3 regions of the Ancylobacter sp. VNQ12 genome follow, and region 2 is predicted to be linked to each of the others. Evidence: predicted binding sites of a transcription regulator. Region 2 holds the regulator's gene; each other region holds the start of a gene.
The links. Region 2 encodes HrcA, which represses chaperone genes, less so after heat shock. Its sites were predicted from a motif close to GTTAGCACTCNCNNNNNGNGAGTGCTAAC; they were not measured.
Positions count from the first base shown of each region.

Region 1: the regulator HrcA is predicted to act here: its motif matches at 940-968, upstream of groES (co-chaperone GroES).
Region 3: the regulator HrcA is predicted to act here: its motif matches at 638-666, upstream of groES (co-chaperone GroES).

Region 1 covers NZ_JBMSDU010000001.1:355,424-357,691, forward strand. The annotation lists gene ACO2RV_RS01600 (phasin) at 270-758, shown strand; gene groES (co-chaperone GroES) at 1,034-1,330, shown strand; gene groL (chaperonin GroEL) at 1,378-2,268, shown strand, end outside.
Region 2 covers NZ_JBMSDU010000002.1:484,924-487,191, reverse strand. The annotation lists gene grpE (nucleotide exchange factor GrpE) at 1-260, opposite strand, end outside; gene hrcA (heat-inducible transcriptional repressor HrcA) at 340-1,440, opposite strand; gene rph (ribonuclease PH) at 1,609-2,268, shown strand, end outside.
Region 3 covers NZ_JBMSDU010000033.1:12,647-14,914, forward strand. The annotation lists gene ACO2RV_RS23845 (exopolysaccharide biosynthesis protein) at 1-46, opposite strand, end outside; gene ACO2RV_RS23850 (usg protein) at 193-501, opposite strand; gene groES (co-chaperone GroES) at 800-1,114, shown strand; gene groL (chaperonin GroEL) at 1,165-2,268, shown strand, end outside.

The DNA of each region.
Region 1 (2,268 bases), on a different contig from region 2:
TCGCCGGCGCTCACCCTGGACGGTGGCGGGCGCGTTCCGCGCGGACCCTGAGTCCAAGCGTCAAAAAAATTCGTCGCCTCGGGTTGATTGTGCATTGCAATATGATATTGCATTGCACAAATACGGCGTACGAAAAGACGTACGCGATGACGTATGTGACTTGGGAGGGCTCTTCGAAGCCGCGTCTGCCAAGTCAGGGTGTGGCCGCACATGCGCGGATGCGGCCCACGCCTTTCTGGTCCTGACCCGCGAATGCGAGGAGAAAACCCATGGTTGCTGAGGCCACCACCCCGTCGCCGAAGAAGGCCGCCAAGGCTGCCACCGCTGCTTTCGAGGCGTCCATGCCGAAGATCGACCTGAGCACGCTGGAAGTTCCGGCGGCCGTGCGCGAACTGGCGGAGAAGAGCGTCCAGAGCGCGCGTGAGGCGTATGAGAAGATCAAGGTCAGTGCCGAAGAGACCACCGACCTGCTCGAGGATACCTATTCCACGGCGTCGAAGGGCGTCGCCGAGTATAATGCGGTCGCTCTCGAGTCGCTGCGCACCAATGTGAACGCCGCCTTCGACTTCGTCGGCGCGCTGTTCGGCGCCAAGAGCGTGTCGGAAGCCGTCGAGATTTCGACCGGCCACCTGCGCAAGCAGTTCGACGTGCTGTCCGCCCAGACCAAGGAACTGTCGGTCCTGGCCCAGAAGGTCGCCACCGAAACCGCCGAGCCGATCAAGGCCTCGGTGGAGAAGACCATCAAGAAGGCGTCCTGATCCGTCTTCGAGCTTTGCAAAGCCCGGCCTGTTCTGCAGGCCGGGCTTTTTCGTGCGCGCCTATCCCCGCCGCGGCGCGCGTGCCCTGCCGCATGCCTTGGTTTTGCCCGCGAGCCGGTGTTTTTTCCCGTCCGCACGCCGCTTGACACTCATCAGCCCGCTGCCTATTTCCGCTGCGCCTTTTGGCACTCGTCACATAAGAGTGCTAGCATTATCCGGAACCCAAGTTCATGCGCCATGTCGGCGCGAGACCGGAAGAGCCCGAGGAGCCGTAGATGGCCAAGCTGAAGTTTCGTCCCCTGCACGATCGTATCGTGGTGAAGCGCCTCGACGCCGAAGAGAAGACCGCTGGCGGCATCATCATCCCCGATTCCGCCAAGGAAAAGCCCTCGCAGGGCGAAGTCGTCGCCGCCGGTCCCGGCGCCCGCGACGAGGCCGGCAAGCTCGTCCCGCTCGACGTCAAGGCCGGCGACAAGGTGCTGTTCGGCAAGTGGTCGGGCACCGAGGTCAAGATCGACGGTCAGGACCTGCTGATCATGAAGGAATCCGACGTCCTGGGCATCGTCGGCTGAAGCCGACCCGATAGACCGGACGCAACCCCCATTCAGGAGTAGGCCTCATGGCTGCTAAAGAAGTAAAATTCGGGAGCGACGCGCGCGACAAGATGCTGCGCGGCGTCGACATTCTCGCCAATGCCGTCAAGGTCACGCTCGGCCCCAAGGGCCGCAACGTCGTGATCGACAAGAGCTTCGGCGCTCCCCGCATCACCAAGGACGGCGTCACCGTCGCCAAGGAGATCGAGCTCGAGGACAAGTTCGAGAACATGGGCGCCCAGATGGTGCGCGAAGTGGCCTCGAAGACCAATGACCTCGCCGGCGACGGCACCACCACCGCCACCGTGCTGGCCCAGGCGATCGTCCGTGAAGGCGTCAAGGCCGTGGCCGCCGGCATGAATCCGATGGACCTGAAGCGCGGCATCGACCTCGCCGCCGGCGAGGCCATCAAGGACATCCAGAAGCGCTCCAAGAAGGTGAAGAACACCGACGAAGTGGCGCAGGTCGGCACCATTTCCGCCAATGGCGACGCGTCGATCGGCGAGATGATCGCCGGCGCGATGCAGAAGGTCGGCAACGAGGGTGTCATCACCGTCGAGGAAGCCAAGACCGCCGAGACCGAGCTCGACGTCGTCGAGGGCATGCAGTTCGACCGCGGCTACCTCTCGCCGTATTTCGTCACCAACGCCGAGAAGATGACGGTGGATCTTGAAGATCCCTACCTGCTCATTTTCGACAAGAAGCTCTCCGGCCTGCAGCCCATCCTGCCGGTTCTCGAAGCCGTGGTGCAGTCGGGCAAGCCGCTCGTCATCGTCGCCGAGGACGTCGAGGGCGAGGCTCTGGCCACGCTCGTCGTCAATAAGCTGCGCGGCGGCCTGAAGGTCGCGGCGGTGAAGGCCCCCGGCTTCGGCGACCGCCGCAAGGCCATGCTCGAGGACATCGCCATCCTCACCGGC
Region 2 (2,268 bases):
GCCACGGTCAGCACGTCGCGGGCGAAGCCGGTGATGCCGTAGAGCTTGGCGTCGGCGACTTCACGCTCGGCACGGCGGCGGACATTGTCGGCCTCCGCGAAGGCGCGCAGGAACTTGTCCTTCAGGCTCGCGACCTCGGCCTCGAGGCGCTCCTTCTCGGCCGCGAACAGGGCGGCGATGTCCTCCGGCGCGGCCGCGCTGCCCTCGGGGGCGACCGAAACGTCGGGCTGTTCCGCCGGGTTGCGGGTGTCTTCGCTCATAGGTACCTCGTCGGGAATGGATTATCCGCGCGGCAATGTCGTGCGGACGCCCGCCATATCGGGTCGCGGGCGAGAAAAATCAAGCTGCGTCAATCCCCGGACCCGCGAGAACCCGGCTCACGACGCGCGCGGTGAAGTCCACCATCGGCACGATGCGGGCATAGTTCAGCCGCGTCGGCCCGATCACGCCGAGCACGCCGACCACCCGTCCCTGCCCGTCGCGATAGGGCGCGACGATGGTGGAGGAGCCCGACAGCGAGAACAGCTTGTTCTCCGAGCCGATGAAGATGCGCAGCCCCTGCGCCTCCTCGGCGCGGCCGAGCAGGTCGACCACTTCCTGCTTGGATTCGAGGTCGTCGAACAGCAGGCGGATGCGCTCCAGATCCTCGATGGCCCGGAGATCGTGCAGCAGCCGGGTCTGGCCGCGCACGATCAGCCGCCGCTCGGCCTTGTCGCCGCCCGACCAGCTGGCAAGTCCGGTTTCCACCACGCGGGCGGTGATCTCGTCGAGCTCCGCGCGGCGCTCGGCCAGCGCGCGCTCGACCTCGAGCCGGACCTCGGCAAGGGTGCGCCCGCGGGTGCGGGCGTTGAGGAAGTTGGTCGCCTCGACCAGCGCGGAGGCCGGCAGCCCGATCGGCAGCGGCACCAGTCGGTTCTCCACCTCGCCATCCTCGGAGACGAGGATCAGCAGTGCCCGCGTCGGGTCGAGCGGCACGAATTCGATATGCTTGAGCCGGCCGTCGCTCTTGGCGGTGGTCACCACGCCGGCGCCGCGGGTGAGTCCGGAGAGCATGTTGGTGGCTTCCGCCAGCACGCCCTCGACCGTCTGCGCCTTGGCGGCGGCGCGCACCTGTGTCTCGATCGAGTTGCGCTCCTCCTCCGAGACGTCGCCGATCTCCAGGAGCGCGTCGACGAAGAAGCGCAGGCCACGCTCGGTGGGCAGCCGCCCGGCGCTGGTGTGCGGCGCGAAGATCAGCCCGGCCGCTTCCAGGTCCGCCATCACGTTGCGCACCGAGGCGGGCGACAGCGTCATGGGGATGAGGCGCGAGATGTTGCGCGAGCCCGCCGGCTCGCCGGTCGCCAGATAGGTCTCGACGATCTGGCGGAAGATTTCGCGCGAGCGCTCGTCCAGCCGGGCGAGCTGCGGGGCGGTGGCGGAGAGCAGGGGATCAAGAGCCATAGCCGAACCTATCACGTCAGCGGTGCCATTTCGGTGCGTGGCACACCACATATTTCGGCAATCGTATCGGTGGTTCAAGCGAGGGGGTGGCGACGCCCGCGAACGCGGCGTTGCGCCCGACCCTCGCCCCCCTTACAAGGGCCGCCACAGGTCAAGGAGAACCCCCGCATGCGCCCTTCCCGCCGCTCTTCCGACGAGATGCGAGCCGTCAGCTTCGAGCGTGGCGTGCTGCGGCATGCCGAGGGCTCCTGCCTCGTCAAGTTCGGCGAGACCCATGTGCTCGTCGCCGCCACGCTGGAAGAGCGTCTGCCGCCCTGGCTGAAGGGGCAGGGGCGCGGCTGGGTCACCGCCGAATACGGCATGCTGCCGCGCGCCACCCATGAGCGCACCCGCCGCGAGGTGACGGCCGGCAAGCCTTCCGGCCGCACCCAGGAAATCCAGCGCCTCATCGGCCGCTCGCTGCGCGCGGTGGTCGATCTGGAAAAGCTCGGCGAGCGCCAGATCACCGTGGACTGCGATGTGATCCAGGCCGATGGCGGCACCCGCACCGCCTCGGTCACCGGTGCCTGGGTGGCGCTGCATGACTGCCTGTCCTGGATGAAGTCGCGCGGCATGATCCCGACGATCCCGCTGCGCGATCACCTCGCCGCCGTCTCCTGCGGCATCGTCGAAGGTGAGCCGCGGCTCGACCTCGATTACGCCGAGGATTCGCAGGCCGAGACCGACTGCAATTTCGTGATGACCGGCGCCGGTGGCTTCGTCGAGCTTCAGGGCACGGCGGAGAAGACCCCCTTCACCGAGGCCGAATTCAACGCCATGCTGGGCCTC
Region 3 (2,268 bases), on a different contig from region 2:
CGATCGCGGAGAGCAGCTCCGACGTGCGGGGAGAGCGATGGTCCACTGACGACGTCCCGACTGCCTTCAAACCTTGCCGGAACACCACGACGGCTTCCGCACGGCCGCCCTCATAGCACGGTGAAAGCGGCAAGGAGAGGGCCGAGAGAGGGCTGGTGCCGAAAAGCCACGTCGTTGCGCGGACCGGCCCGCTCAGTTCAGCAGGAAGAGACCATCCACGCTGCGCAGCTCCGCCGGGCGGATCAGCCGGGAATGCGCCACCACCACCGAGTGCAGCGGCCCCTCCAGTTCCCGCTTCCAGAAGGCCAGGAAGCGGTTCAGCTCCGGGAAATGGGGGTAGAGATCGTAATGCTGCCAGAGAAAGGTTTGCAGCAGGCCCTGATGGTCCGGCATGCGGTAGAGGATCTGGGCGGTCGTCAATCCGTAACCGGCGAGTTGCTGGACGAAATCCGACGACGCCTTGCGCGACGTAACACCGGGCGGCGACTCATGAGATGCCATGCGGAACCTCCTTTCGCGAGAGTTCCGAGTGTGCGGAGGCTTGTCGCCGTAGACAAGAGAAAAATATCATTTCTCTTTCAAAATCAATGATCTAGCAGCATATATGGCAGAGTGCTGACAATTTCCCCTTCGCCGCGTTGGCACTCTCGCATCCGGACTGCCAGATTTTTCGGCGCATGCCCTTGCGCGCGGTTCCGCTGCCTCCTAGATGTCAGCCCGGCAGTACGGCCGGATGGCGCAGGTCAGTCCGGCGTGCCGCCGATCAGATGATCATCCACGATTTCTGGAGAGAGAACCGATGAAGTTCCGTCCCCTGCATGACCGTGTCGTGGTCAAGCGTATCGAAGCGGAAGAGAAGACCGCGGGCGGCATCATCATTCCCGATACCGCCAAGGAAAAGCCTTCACAGGGCGAAGTCGTCGCCGTCGGGCCGGGTGGCCGCGACGAGGCCGGCAAGCTCGTCCCCCTCGACGTGAAGGCGGGCGACCGGGTGCTGTTCGGCAAGTGGTCGGGCACCGAGGTCAAGCTCGATGGCGTCGACTACCTGATCATGAAGGAAGCCGACATCCTCGGCGTGCTCGACGTCACCGCCTCGGCCAAGAAGGCCGCCTGACGCAGCCATTGCTCGACGCAAGTCGCAACGCTTCACCGGAGTTCACATAAATGTCTGCCAAAGAAGTCAAGTTTTCCGTCGACGCACGCGACAAGATGCTGCGCGGCGTCGACATCCTCGCCAATGCGGTGAAGGTCACGCTCGGCCCCAAGGGCCGCAACGTCGTGATCGAGAAGTCGTTCGGCGCCCCGCGCATCACCAAGGACGGCGTCACCGTCGCCAAGGAGATCGAGCTCGAGGACAAGTTCGAGAACATGGGCGCCCAGATGGTGCGCGAAGTGGCCTCGAAGTCCAACGACCTCGCCGGCGACGGCACCACCACCGCCACCGTGCTCGCCCAGGCGATCGTGCGTGAAGGCGCCAAGTCGGTCGCCGCCGGCATGAACCCGATGGACCTGAAGCGCGGCATCGACCTCGCGGTCGAGGCCATCGTGGCGGACCTCAAGAAGAACGCCAAGAAGGTGACCTCCAACAGCGAGATCGCCCAGGTCGGCACCATTTCCGCCAATGGCGACTCCGACATCGGCAAGTACCTCGCCGAGGCGATGCAGAAGGTCGGCAACGAGGGTGTCATCACCGTCGAGGAAGCCAAGACCGCCGAGACCGAGCTCGACGTCGTCGAGGGCATGCAGTTCGACCGCGGCTACCTCTCGCCGTATTTCATCACCAACGCCGAGAAGATGCGCGTGGAGTTCGAGGACCCCTACATCCTCATCCACGAGAAGAAGCTCTCCGGCCTGCAGGAGCTCCTCCCGGTTCTCGAAGCCGTGGTGCAGACCTCCAAGCCGCTGCTCATCATCGCCGAGGACATCGAGGGCGAGGCTCTGGCCACGCTCGTCGTCAACAAGCTGCGCGGCGGCCTGAAGGTCGCGGCGGTGAAGGCTCCCGGCTTCGGCGACCGCCGCAAGGCCATGCTGCAGGACATCGCCATCCTCACCGGCGGCACCGCCATCTCCGATGATCTCGGCATCAAGCTCGACACCGTGACGCTCAACATGCTCGGCCGCGCCAAGAAGGTGGTGATCGAGAAGGAGAACACCACGATCGTCGACGGCAACGGCTCCAAGAAGGACATCTCGGACCGCGTCGCGCAGATCAAGGCGCAGATCGAGGAGACCACCTCGGACTACGACCGCGAGAAGCTGCAGGAGCGC